One region of the Streptomyces sp. NPDC002232 genome, then DNA from elsewhere that is predicted to be linked to it. Evidence: riboswitches for the same ligand, from Rfam matches in the RefSeq annotation. Region 1 holds a riboswitch; each other region holds the start of a gene.
The links. A riboswitch is a leader RNA that binds a small molecule or an ion and turns the genes downstream of it on or off. The one in region 1 is predicted to bind cyclic di-AMP.
Positions count from the first base shown of each region.

Region 1 (3,196 bases):
TGGAGTTCGGCGCCTCGGGCAAGATCCTGGCCTGGTTCTCGATGACCAACCAGGGCGCGGAGGCCAGGCGGCCGGCGCACTTCTCGATCCATCCGCACCAGTACCGGGACACGGCCGCCTGGCAGTACACCGTCGACCCCGGTGACACGGCCACGGACTTCTTCAACATCGGCCTGGGGTCGGGCTCGGGCAAGTACGACATCTCGATGATGGGCCCCAACCGCTTCCTGCGCCGGTTCATCGGGGACGCATCCAAGGCCGGCAAGGCCGTCGAGGTGGCCGCGCGGTACGCACCCGATCCGGGAACGGGCAAGACGGCACTGTGGTTCCGGATGACCAACAGTTCCGCCGGCCCGGTCACCTTCACCATCCGCTCGAACGCGTACCGCTCGGACGGCCCGTGGACCTACACGGTGCCGGCGAACTCCAGCCGCGAGGACTACTTCAACGCCGTGGCGTACAACGGCGGCTGGTACGACTTCACGATCCTCGCCGACATCGACGGGACCTGGTCGCGCCGGTACACCGGCCACATCGAGAACGGCGCACCGAGCGTCAGCGGCTGACCTTCCCCCGCATGCCGGGCGACGGCCTTCGGGCCGCCGCCCGGCCCCGGCCGGGGGCGCGGCACCAGGCCATGGGGCCGGTGGCGCGCGGTCAGCGCCCGGCGAGCGCCGCCCGGCGGACCGTGGCGTCGAGGAGCGCCACCGCGTCGTCGGCCGTACGGCCGGGCGCCCGGTTCCACGGGCCGATCAGGCCGTGCCAGCCGCGGGACCGGAGCTCGGTCATGATCCAGGCGGCCGCCTCGTGCATGGTGTCCGCCCCTCCGTAGCCGAGGCGGTGGGCGGCGAGGAGGGCGCCGCAGACGCAGCGCGCGCCACGGGCGTCACGCAGCTTGTACGGGGCGTTCTGCCAGCCCCACTCCGTGAGCACCAGGCGCGCGTAGCCGAGGTGCACGGAGGGGCGCAGCTCGGCCTGCCCGACGCGGCGCCAGGCGTGGAGGCGGTCCGGCAGCACGGCTCCGAGCCGTCCGGGGAGGCGGCGCTCGCCGGGGAGCGCAGGCGGCAGGGCCGCGAGGGCGTCGGCCACGAGCCGGTCGACCGGGACGCTGAGCAGCTCCCGCCAGCCCTCCCCGGCCGGTGGTGACGCCTCGGGGGCGGTCCAGTCCGTGACGATCCGCTGCCAGGTGGCGCTCTCGAAGAGTGCGGCCGCCTCGCGGTCGAGGCCGTCGGGGCTGAGGACGGGGGCGGTGGGCGGCATGGGATGACTCCTGGGTCGACTTCCTCCATTTTTCAGGATGAATGTCTGTTTTGCGACTTTTAAGCCACCCCGGAGAGTCGCCCACGTCACCCCCCCGAGGCGGTGATTTCCGCTCGATTTACCCAGTGCGGAATGAAAAGACCTATTCGGACATTGCGCCCTGGGTGACGCGACTCACTGGACGGGCCCCGCCGGTTCGCGGCATCTCCGCCCACCCCTTGCCCGGCAAGGAAGTTCGACGCCCCGATGACTGCGTCGATCTTGAATTCTCCGAATTCCGTGATCCTTTTCCCCTTACCCGGCATCCACTCCTCTTGTTATCCGTCGCATTACTGGCCTACGGTCACCTCCATTCGAGCGGAACGCCCAATCCTGCCGCCGCTCGCTCAACGTCCCTTTTCACCCGACGGCAGGAGCGGGGGACCCACGAATACGCCGGTCCGGATTCCGGAACGGCTCGGGGTGCAGCCGCGTGCGCGCGGCCGGACATCTCCCGTCCGAACCCGACAGCTCACCCCGCAGGCGCCGGAGAGGAAACCGTCATGCCTGCTTTCGGTAAGCACCGCCGTCCCCGTCTCGGCCACGTCTCCCGCGGCTTCGCCCTGGTCGGAACCGGTGGCGTCGCCCTGACCCTGCCGCTCATCGCCCCGGCCGTCGCCGGCGCCGCACCCCTGTCCGGCGCCCCTCAGGCCGCCGTCCAGGCGCCCGCCTCTCCGGCCGCGACGATCACCGTCAAGGCCCCCGCGGCCCCGGCCGCCGCCCGCACCTACACCGTGGTGAGCGGCGACTCGCTTTCCCTGATCGCCCACAAGAAGGGAATTCAGGGCGGCTGGAAGAGCCTTTACCAGGCCAACAAGAGCGTCGTGGGTGACAATCCGTCACTCATTCGCCCGGGCCTTGAACTGACGATTCGTCGGGATGCCGCGAAGGCCACTCACGCCGAGGCGAAGAAGTCCGCCGCGACCGAGCGGGCGAGCCGCTCCGAGCGTCGCGCCACCCCGGCCGTCGCCACCGGAACGGGCTCCTCCGCCGCCGCGGCCGCTCCCGCCGTCGCCGCCCCCTCCGCCGTCAAGGCGGCCCCGATCGCCGCGACGAACTACGCCGACAACCTCGACGGCTGGATCCGCGAGTCGCTGGCCATCATGGGCCAGCGCGGCATCCCCGGGTCCTACGACGGGATCTACCGCAACGTCATGCGCGAGTCCTCCGGAAACCCCCAGGCCATCAACCTGTGGGACTCCAACGCGGTCGCCGGCACCCCCTCGAAGGGCCTCCTCCAGGTCATCCAGCCGACCTTCCTGGCCTACCACGTGCCCGGCACGTCCATGGACCTGTTCGACCCGGTCGCCAACATCACCGCCGCCTGCAACTACGCGGCCGACCGCTACGGCTCCATCGACAACGTCAACTCGGCGTACTGATCCCCCGCCGGAAGTGCCCGGCGAACCAGGAGGTGGCGAGGTCCGCCACCTCCTCCAGGGCGCCGGGCTCCTCGAAGAGATGCCCGGCGCCCCCCACCACGGCGAGCCGGTTCTCACAGCGCAGCAGCGCCAGCGCCCGCCGGTTGAGGTCCAGGACCAGCGCGTCCGCACCGCCCACCACCAGGAGCGTGGGGGCGCGCACCGCGGCCAGGTGCTCGGCCGCCAGGTCCGGCCGGCCGCCGCGCGAGACGACGGCGCTCACCGGGGACGCGGGGTCGCCCGCGGCCCACAGGGCCGCGGCGGCACCCGTGCTCGCGCCGAAGTACCCGAGCGGCAGCCCGGTGCTCTCGGGCCGCGCGGCCAGCCACTCCGTGGCCCCGGCGAGCCGCCCGGCGAGGAGCGGGGTGTCGAACACATGGGCCCGGTCGGTCGCCTCCGCCTCGGTCAGCAGGTCGAAGAGCAGCGTCCCGAGGCCCGCCCGGTTCAGCGCCGCGGCGACCGCCCGGTTCCGGGGA
Region 1 covers NZ_JBIARV010000004.1:669,816-673,011, reverse strand. Annotated here, with positions in the region: gene ACFYXU_RS20930 (phosphocholine-specific phospholipase C) at 1-566, shown strand, start outside; gene ACFYXU_RS20925 (hypothetical protein) at 658-1,260, opposite strand; cyclic di-AMP (ydaO/yuaA leader) riboswitch at 1,614-1,798, shown strand; gene ACFYXU_RS20920 (transglycosylase SLT domain-containing protein) at 1,803-2,681, shown strand; gene ACFYXU_RS20915 (phosphoribosyltransferase family protein) at 2,665-3,196, opposite strand, start outside.

Region 2 (3,196 bases), on a different contig from region 1:
TGCCCTCGAACTCGTAGACGCCGTCCTTGTAGAACTCGGACGCGGCGACGTCGAGCGCGAGCGCGACGTCGGTGCCCGGGGCGTAGCCGGCCTCCTTGATGGCCTCGATGATGAGGTCCAGGGCGGCGCGGTTCGACTCGAGGTTCGGGGCGAAGCCGCCCTCGTCGCCGAGGCCGGTGGAGAGGCCCTTGCGCTTCAGGACGGCCTTGAGCGTGTGGTAGATCTCGGCGCCCCAGCGGAGGGCCTCGGAGAAGGACTCCGCGCCGATCGGGGCGATCATGAACTCCTGGATGTCGACGTTGGAGTCGGCGTGCGACCCACCGTTGAGGATGTTCATCATCGGAACGGGCAGCAGGTGCGCGTTCGGGCCGCCGAGGTAGCGGAAGAGCGGGAGGTCGCTGGCCTCGGAGGCGGCGTGCGCGACGGCGAGGGAGACGCCGAGGATGGCGTTGGCGCCGAGCGAGCCCTTGTTCTCCGTGGCGTCCAGGTCGAACATGGCCTGGTCGATCAGGCGCTGCTCGGTGGCGTCGTAGCCGACGAGCTCCGGGCCGATCTGCTCGATGACGGCGAGGACGGCCTTCTCGACACCCTTGCCCTGGTAGCGGTTGGGGTCACCGTCGCGAAGCTCGATGGCCTCGAACGCACCGGTGGAGGCGCCGGACGGAACAGCAGCACGGCCGGTGCTGCCGTCGTCGAGGCCGACCTCGACCTCGACCGTGGGGTTGCCTCGGGAGTCCAGGATTTCCCGGGCTACGACGACGTCGATGGACGGCACGAGCATCTCCTTCTGGGATGTGACGCTGGATGTGACGCAAGGTCGGTGCAGGGTCGCTCGGCCTTGCGACACGAGCCTAACCGGCCCGGAGGCTCCCGCCCGCCGCGCGCCCGCCCCCTGGGACGAAAAAGGACCCGAGGGCACCCATCCCGGGACGAAGGACCCGGGATCTACTGGGCGGTAACACTCGGAACCGTCAGCTTTCCCTCACGGACGCGGGACCGTCGGCCTCTCCGTAATAAGGGGAGAGCGCGGTACGGGGTCTCCCCCCGACAAGGGGAGACCCCGGTCCGGCGCGCACGGGGGAAGGGCGCGCCGGACCGGGGTGGTCACCGCGGGAGGGTCGTCGGGGCCGCGTGAGCCGCCGGACTCACGCGAGCCGCCGGGCTCACTTCAGGTGGAGCTGCTGACCCGGGTAGATCAGGTCGGCGTTCTCGACGACGTCCTTGTTCAGCTCGAAGAGCTTGGCCCAGCCGCCCTTGGTGCCGTGCGCCTGAGCGATCTTGGAGAGGGTGTCGCCGGCGGCGACCTTGTACTCGCCGTCGCCCTTCTTGACCTTCTTGCCGGTGGGCGTGGTGACGGTCTTCTTGGCGTCGGCCTTCGGGGCCTGGCGCTGCTCGCTGCGGCTGGTCGGCTGCTCGGCGCGGCGCTCCTGCTGCGGGGCGGCCTGCTGCTTCGGCGCGGCCTGCTGCTGGGGCTGCTGCTGCGGGGTCTCGGCGGAGCCGCCGTCGTAGGAGGCGCCCGAGAGGCCGACGCCGCAGTTCGGCCAGGCACCCTTGCCCTGGCCGGCGAGGACCTTCTCGGCCACGGCGATCTGCTGGTCCTTGGAGGCCAGGTCGGCGCGCGAGGCGTAGGAGGTGCCCCCGAAGGCGGCCCAGGTGGAGTTGGTGAACTGAAGGCCGCCGTAGAAGCCGTTGCCGGTGTTGATGGACCAGTTGCCACCGGACTCGCACTGGGCGACGGTGTCCCACTCGGCGGACGTGGCGGCCGAGGCGGTGCCCGCGCTCAGCAGCGGGGCGGCGACGGCGACACCGGTGACGCCGACGAGCGCGGCGACCTGGGTGGCCTTGGAGGGACGACGGTGTTTGCCCTTGGCGGAAAACAGCATGGAGATTCTCCTCACCGACGCCTGTGAGGTGAGCTGTCGGGTTCGGGCCGGAAAGTTGCCCGGCCGCGTGTCCTAGCACGCGGCTTCACCCCAAGCCGGTCGTCGGCCGTCTGTCTCGACGGCCGGGCCCGGCACTTACCTTGGGTCCCCCACTCCTGCCTTCGGCGCTTGCGCGACGACTGTTCCCATCGGCCGACGGCAGGATTCGGCGATTCGGACGACGGGGCCCGCGGTGGCGAGCGGTGACGACCGTAGACACAGACCCACCGGAAGTTCAAAGAGGCCCATTGCGGAAAAATCGACCTTACTTGCCTTCCGGTGGGCGGCGTTTGTGCAGGTGGGGGCCAGCGGGAGCAGAGTGCGCGGACGTGACACGCCAGTTGGGGCGAAGAGACCCATGTCTCACTTGCCCAGAACCGGACATAAGGCCGCGAACTAACCTTCCTTCGCCGTCGAACCCGCCGTCAGGTCAAGGCTCTGACCAGGCAGGATGAGGTCCGGATCGGTGCCCACCGTCCGGCGGTTGGCGTCATAGAGGGCGGTCCAGCCTCCGGAGAGTTCGTTCTTCTGTGCAATTCGGGACAGGCTGTCGCCCGGCCGCACGGTGTACGCGCCCGAAGCGCCCTGACTGTCCGTTACGTCCGAATTCTTCGCGTCGTCAGTCACCAGCGTGGCGTCCACCTTCTCCGCGGGCTGGTCCGGGGAGTCGGTCGCGTCCGAGGCGTGGCGGCCCGATTCGGCCGAACTGTCCGGCTTGCCGGACTCCTCCGGGGCGGCGTCGCCCCGGTGCTTGCCGGTGCCCGGCGTGGCCGACGGAGCGTCACCCTTCGGCGTCTCGGACGAATCAGGCGTACCGGGCGTAACGGACGCGTCGGGCATGGCCGGGGTCGCGGGGGTCGCCGGGGTGGCGGGCTCGGCCGGAGCGGCGGAGGTCGCCGGGGCGGTCGGAGCGGTCGGCTTCGCGGGGGTCGTGGGCGTGGCGGACCGCTCGGGCGTCGCCTCGGAGGTCTTGGGGGCGGCCTGGGCGTCCGGGGTCCGGTTGGACTCGGGGAGCGGGCCGCCGGGAGTCGTCGGGACGGCGAGCGGGCCGGGATCGACCCCGGTGGCTCTGCCGTCGTTCTTCAGGCCGGCGATCGGGGCGCAGGTGGCCCACTCCTCGCTGCCCTTGGCCAGTGCCTTCTCGGCCACCGCGATCTGCTGGGCGCGGCTGGCGAGGTCGGGGCTGGGCGCGTAGGTGAGTCCGCCGTTGCGCTCCCAGCTGTCCTGGGTGAACTGGAGGCCGCCGTACATGCCGTTGCCGAAGTTGGCGCTCC
Region 2 covers NZ_JBIARV010000008.1:294,586-297,781, reverse strand. Annotated here, with positions in the region: gene eno (phosphopyruvate hydratase) at 1-781, opposite strand, end outside; gene ACFYXU_RS35230 (transglycosylase family protein) at 1,164-1,883, opposite strand; cyclic di-AMP (ydaO/yuaA leader) riboswitch at 1,887-2,060, opposite strand; gene ACFYXU_RS35225 (transglycosylase family protein) at 2,319-3,196, opposite strand, start outside.
Region 2: it holds a riboswitch for cyclic di-AMP, as region 1 does, so the genes downstream of both, ACFYXU_RS35230 (transglycosylase family protein) here and ACFYXU_RS20920 (transglycosylase SLT domain-containing protein) in region 1, are expected to answer to the same signal.

Region 3 (3,196 bases), on a different contig from region 1:
CGCGGCCCCCGGCCAGGACATCGCGTTCTACATCAACTCCCCCGGCGGCTCGATCAGCTCCATGACCGCCGTCCACGACACGATGCGGACGCTCTCCTGCGACGTGGCGACCACCTGTCTGGGCCAGGCCGCGTCCACGGCCGCCGTCCTGCTCGCCGCCGGCACCCCCGGCAAGCGGCTCGCCCTCCCCGGCGCCCGTGTCACGCTCCGTCAGCCGGCCATGGACGAACCCCTCCAGGGGCAGCCGAGCGACCTGGACATCCACGCGCGCGAGTTGCTGCGGCAGCGCGCACTGGTGGCCGGGATGCTCACCGAGTACACCGGGCGGAGCCGGGAGCGGATCGACGCCGACATCGACCGCCTCACCGTCCTGGACGCCCCGGCGGCCGTCGCGTACGGCCTGGTGGACCAGGTGATCACGAGCCGGCGCGACGCCGGCGCGGCGTGGTGAGCCGGCCGTGGTGCCCGAGCCGCCGCCGCTGCCCGCACTGACCCGGGCCGAGGGCGAGTTGGTCGACGCCTACCTCGAAGTCGTCGACCTCCTGGGGAAGATCAACCCGTCCAGGAGCACCCACACCTACGGGGCGCTGAGGGCGGCTCAGGCCCTGGTGGGACGCGCGGTGGCGCTGCGCGAGGCCCTGACGCTCATGCACGCGCGGGGCGAGAGCGAGGTGCACGCGGACACCCTGGCGCGCGCCCTACGGGTCTTGGACGGAGAGCGCCGGACCGGTCGCGTCACCGTCCCGGACCCGCGTGCGAGTTGACATTCCGGCATGTCGTGTCGAGGTCCGGACGGCCGACAGAGGGAGCGGAATCGCTCCCCCGTTCGGCGTAGTCGACGAGTCGACAAATGTGCGGGGTGAGTTGCACAACAGGTGTACGCATCTGGCGGAACCAGTCATTCCGTTGCTGGTGCGGGGCTCGTCGGCGACCCCTCCGACGATCACGAAAGCTGCCTGTCCACCTGAATGGATCAGTCGTGAGGAGCCTCACATATCGCCGTTTCAGCTCGGATTTCACCCTCGTTGTGGGTCAAGATCCCTGTCGACGACAAGCCCCCGCCATCCGAGGCGGGGCGGTCCGGGCGGACGCCGAGTCCTGCCGCTGTCCCGGATGTCTGGTCGACAGGAGTGGATCGGCAGGAGTGGAGGACCCGAGCAGTACGGGACGTACGCGCTGTTTCCGCAGCGAGGACGTCCCTTGGGGTGAAGCCGCAGCCGCGGCCGGGCATCTTCGCCAGCCCGAACCCGACAGGTCATCCTTCGCAGGCGGCTGACGAAGGGTTGCGCATGACTGCGCAGATGCACGTCCCGTCCCTGCTGTCCCGGGCCGGAGCCGTCTCGGCTCTCACCCTCGCCGCCGTCGGCGGCACGATGCTCGCACCGGGTGCGGCGTCGGAGGCCCAGGCAGCCACGACATACGCGAACAAGGCACTGAGCGTCGCCGCGTCCAAGAAGGGGGCTCCGTACCGGTACGGAAGCTCCGGACCCACGAGGTTCGACTGCTCCGGTCTGACGCTCTACGCGTACAAGAAGGCGGGCAAGTCGCTGCCCCGCACCGCGCAGCAGCAGTACAACAAGACCCGGCACATCTCCGCGTCCGGCAGACAGAAGGGGGACCTGGTCTTCTTCCACTCGGGCGGGAGCGTCTACCACGTGGGCATCTACGCCGGAAGCGGCAAGATCTGGCACTCGCCCAAGACGGGATCCTGGGTGAAGCTCGACAAGATCTGGACGTCGAAGGTCTCCTACGGCCGCGTCCGATGAGGCCCGCCGGGCACTGAGCGGTCCCGGGGTGCGGTGGCGCCGCCGCACCCCGGGACCGGGGCGTCAGGCGTACGAGGCGGCCGCCCGGATCCACGGGAGGGTGACCCAGACCGTCTTGCCGCCCTCCTCGGTCGGAGTGACCGAGAGCCGGCCGCCCGCCTCGGCGGCCAGGGACCGGATGATGACCATGCCCCGCCCGTTGTCCTGCTGGACCGCCGCCGGGAGCCGGCGGGGCCACCGGGGGTGGCTGTCCGTGACCCCGATGTGCAGCCGCTCCTCGCGCTCCAGGCGGACGTCGACCGTGAAGGTCGGCGACTGGCCGAAGGTGTGCACGACCGCGTTCGTCGCCAGCTCCGAGACCATCAGACGGATCGCGTCCACCAGGTCGTCGGCATCGTCGAGGCCCCACCCGTCGAGGACCTCGGCGACATAGCGCCGGGCCGTGGACACCGACGCCGGGTCGCTCGGCAGCGTGACGGATGCTTCCTGATGGTCTGCCATGGCGACGCTGTCCCTTTCCCGCCGGGGCTTCGGCCCCGGATCGCGCTTCGCGTCAGAGTCCCACCGATCCTGCCGCTCCGGCGGGCGTTCCACCAAGATATGTCCCATCTGTCGCCCGATGCGGTGAACTCTGCTGCCGATGAACGAGCTTGGGAATCCCGACGGGATGTCAGACGGTCGGCGCGGTCCGCAGGATCGTCTCCACCGCGCGCCCGATCTCCGCGTCCGACAGATCGGCCCGCGCCGTGAGGCGCAGCCGCGAGATGCCGTCCGGGACGGACGGGGGCCGGAAGCAGCCCACCGCGAGGCCCTGTTCGCGGCAGTCCGCAGCCCAGCGCAGCGCCGCCTCCGGGGAGGGCGCGTGGACCGAGACGACGGCAGCGTCGGGCCGCGCGGCGGTGAGCCCGGCCCCCGTGAGCAGCCGGTGCAGGGTGGTGGCGACCGCACGTGCCCGCCCGGCGAGGTCCGGCTCGGCGGCGATGAGACGCAGGCTGGCGAGCGCGCCGCCCGCGGCGGCCGGGGCGAGCCCGGTGTCGAAGATGAAGGTGCGCGCCGCGTTGACCAGGTGTTCGATCACCCGGGCCGGGCCGAGGACGGCGCCGCCCTGGCTGCCGAGGGACTTCGACAGGGTCAGGGTGGCGACGACGTCCGCGTCGCCCGCGAGCCCGGCCTCGTGCGGGGCCCCGCGCCCGCCGTCGCCCAGGACGCCGAAGCCGTGCGCGTCGTCGACGACCAGTCCGGCGCCGTGCGCGCGGCAGGCGTCGGCGAGCTCACGCAGCGGGGCCCTGTCGCCGTCGACGGAGAAGACGGAGTCGCTGACGACCAGCGCCCGGCGCCCCGGGTGGGCGTCCAGGGTCTTGGCGACGGCCTCCGGGTCGGTGTGCGGGACGACGGCGGTCTCGGCGCGCGCGAGGCGGCAGCCGTCGACG
Region 3 covers NZ_JBIARV010000003.1:133,115-136,310, reverse strand. Annotated here, with positions in the region: gene ACFYXU_RS13245 (ATP-dependent Clp protease proteolytic subunit) at 1-451, shown strand, start outside; gene ACFYXU_RS13240 (hypothetical protein) at 459-764, shown strand; cyclic di-AMP (ydaO/yuaA leader) riboswitch at 1,080-1,286, shown strand; gene ACFYXU_RS13235 (C40 family peptidase) at 1,290-1,766, shown strand; gene ACFYXU_RS13230 (ATP-binding protein) at 1,830-2,267, opposite strand; gene ACFYXU_RS13225 (8-amino-7-oxononanoate synthase) at 2,437-3,196, opposite strand, start outside.
Region 3: it holds a riboswitch for cyclic di-AMP, as region 1 does, so the genes downstream of both, ACFYXU_RS13235 (C40 family peptidase) here and ACFYXU_RS20920 (transglycosylase SLT domain-containing protein) in region 1, are expected to answer to the same signal.

Region 4 (3,196 bases), on a different contig from region 1:
CGACCCGGGTGTGGCCCTCGGGCGAGAGGTGCAGCCGGTCGTCGTCCCAGGCGCGCCGGTCCTGGACGGACCTCAGCGACCAGAGGTCGAGGACCGGGCAGCCGTAGCGGTCCGCGATGGCCCGGACGTGACCGTTGTACGTGGCGATCTTGCCGCGCAGGTGCTTGAGGAGGGCCACGCCGCGGGTGTCGAAGCCGGTGGTCACCATGACGGTGCCGACGGCGGAGGAGAGGTCGGCGACGGCGCGCTCGAAGCGCTCGGCCACCTCGTCGGGGTCCGTTCCGGGGCGGATGATGTCGTTGCCGCCCGCGCAGAAGGTCACCAGGTCGGGGGCGAGTTCCTTCGCCCGCGGGACCTGTTCCGCCACGATCTGGTCGAGGAGGCGCCCGCGTACGGCCAGGTTGGCGTAGCGGAAGCCGTCGTGCTCCGGCAGCTGGTCGGCGAGCAGGACCGCGAAGCGGTCCGCCCAGCCGACGTACGTCCCGTCGGGCCCGGGGTCTCCGACGCCCTCGGTGAAGCTGTCGCCGATCGCCGCGTACGACCCGAATGCGTTCTTGTCTCTTGATCTCGAATCGTCTGCCACGGGAGCACATCCTTCACCTTTCCGTGTGACCTACGCGACCGTAAGGAGGGGTTGACGACGGGTGACATATGCCACCGATAAAGATTCCCCCAAAACGGAATACGCCTCAGGCCCGGCACATGAGTGCCGGGCCTGAGGCGGTGCGAGGCGCCGAGGGGCTCCGAAGGAGCGTCAGATGTTCACGCCGTGCTGACGGAGGGCCGCCAGCGGGTCGATGTCGGAGCCGTACTCCGGGCCGGTCCGCATCTCGAAGTGCAGGTGCGGGCCGGTGACGTTGCCGGTGGCGCCGGAGAGGCCGATCTGCTGGCCGCCGGTGACGGTCTGGCCGGCGGAGACGGAGATCGAGGACAGGTGGGCGTACTGCGAGAAGGTGCCGTCGGCGTGCTGGATGACGACCTGGTTGCCGTACGCGCCGCCGTCACCGGCGGAGTAGACGGTGCCGGGGCCCACCGCGACGACGGTGGTGCCGGTCGAGGCGATGAAGTCGACACCGGTGTGGTAGCCGGAGGACCACATGGAGCCCGAGGCCTTGTACGCGGTGCCGGTGCCGCCGCTGACCGGGGCGACCCAGCCGGAGGAGGAGGTCGTGCCGGCCGAGGAGGACGACGCCGGGGCGGACGCGGGGGCGGCGGCCGGGGCCGAGGAGCGCTCGCTGCTGCGCGAGGCGCGCGGGGTGTCGCCGTTCTTGCCGGTGCTCGCCTCGCTCTGGTGCGCGGCGGGCTCGGCAGTGCCCTTGGCGCCGAGGGTGAGCTTCATCCCGGGCAGGATCAGCGCGGGGTCCTCGCCGACGACCTGACGGTTGTCCTGGTAGAGCTTCTGCCAGCCGCCCTTGACGTGGTGCTCGGCGGCGATCTTCGAGAGGTAGTCGCCCCGGACGACGGAGTACGTCTTCGGCGCGGCCTTCGTGGTGGTGGGCGCGGCCTGGACGGCGGCGGCCTTCACCTGGGCGACGGCGTGGGCGGGAGCGGCGGCCGGGGCGGCCTGCTCGGCGGCGTGGGCGCCGGTGGCTCCGAGGAGCGGGAGGGCGACGACGGCGCCGCCGGTGCCGGCGGCGGCGATGCCGCGGGTCAGGCGGCTGGACTTGACGCGGCGGTGCTTACCCGATGCGGGCATGGCGAATTCCTCTCCGGCGCCTGCGAGGTGAGCTGTCGGGTTCGGACTGGAGATGTCCGGCCGCGTCTGCACGCGACTTCACCCCGAGCCGTCCTTCTTCGAGGGATCGGCGTAGTACCTGGGTCCCCCGCTCCTGCCTCGTACGGGTGAGTGTGGAATCCGGTCGGTGGCAGGATTCGGCGGTCCGTCCGGAAGTGAGCGCGACGCTAGACGAGTGGGGTCGGGGCGAACAAGCCGCGAATTCCACGCACTCCGGGATCGCGGGTCGTCCGGCCGGAATTCCGGTCACCCTCCGTGGATGACGGTCCTTCGATCTCCCTTTTCCCGGGGGTATTTGGAAAAGACGATCAGGCACGGTCCGTCACGTTTATGACGCTGCTCACGCGCCGATCCCCATCTCCCCTGCAACCGGGGCGGGTTACCGCTAAACCCTCAATACGGACAGATCACCCATTCCCGTCCGAGGGGGTGCGTGCCCGGGTCCGGGAAAGAGATGATTGCCCCAGGAACCGATCTACAGAACAGGAGCAGCCGTGACGCAGCAGCTGCCGCAGGTCCCGCCCGCCGATGCCGCCGAGCCCGAGCTCGCGGGGGTCCGCAACTTCCGGGACGTGGCCGGCCTGCCGACGGCGGACGGGCGCGCCGTCCGCCCGGGCCGCCTCTTCCGCAGCGGCCACCTGGCCCACGCGACGGAGGACGACGCCGCCTTCCTCGCCTCGCTCGGCCTGCACACGGTCTTCGACTTCCGCAACGAGTCGGACCGGAAGGTGGAGGGCGCGGACGTCGAGCTGCCCGGCGTGCGGAACGTGAACATACCGCTCAGCGACCCGGCCGACGGCAAGGAGTTCTGGAAGCTGGTGCGCGGCGGCGAGATCGCGCAGCTCCGGGAGATCCTCGGGGACGGCAAGGCCGCCGCCCGGATGACCGACTCGTACCGGAGGATGATCGTCGAGCGGACCCCGGAGCACAGCCGGATCCTCCACTCCATGGCGGAGGAGAGCGTCCCGGCCCTGATGCACTGCGCGGCCGGGAAGGACCGGGCCGGTCTCGGCATCGCGATCACGCTGCTCGCGATCGGCGTCGAGCGGGAGGCGATCGAGGCCGACTACGTGAAGTCGAACGACCCGCACCGCCGCTACAACGTGCGCCGCAGCTCCGTCGCCGAGGACGCGATGTCGCCCGAGGTGATGGAGCTGCTGAGCCCGCTCTTCGACGCGCGGGTGGAGTATCTGCGGGCCGCCTTCGAGACGATCGAGACGACCTGGGGTTCGGTGGACGCCTACCTCGCCGACGGCCTGAAGCTGGCCCCGGAGACCCGGGAGCGGCTGCGGGAGCTGCTCCTCACGGAGGCGTGAGGAGCCGGAGCGCTACCGGTTCTGCCCGCCCAGCGTGAAGAGCAGGTAGAGGAAGCCGGCGAAGAGGTGGCCGGCGACCAGATAGGCGAAGAGCCGGAGCACGAGCCCCTTGGGGAACTTGCCGTCACCGCGCTCTTCGCCGGTG
Region 4 covers NZ_JBIARV010000005.1:396,610-399,805, forward strand. Annotated here, with positions in the region: gene ACFYXU_RS24820 (SGNH/GDSL hydrolase family protein) at 1-583, opposite strand, end outside; gene ACFYXU_RS24825 (peptidoglycan DD-metalloendopeptidase family protein) at 755-1,696, opposite strand; cyclic di-AMP (ydaO/yuaA leader) riboswitch at 1,701-1,888, opposite strand; gene ACFYXU_RS24830 (tyrosine-protein phosphatase) at 2,230-3,051, shown strand; gene ACFYXU_RS24835 (DUF6126 family protein) at 3,064-3,196, opposite strand, start outside.
Region 4: it holds a riboswitch for cyclic di-AMP, as region 1 does, so the genes downstream of both, ACFYXU_RS24825 (peptidoglycan DD-metalloendopeptidase family protein) here and ACFYXU_RS20920 (transglycosylase SLT domain-containing protein) in region 1, are expected to answer to the same signal.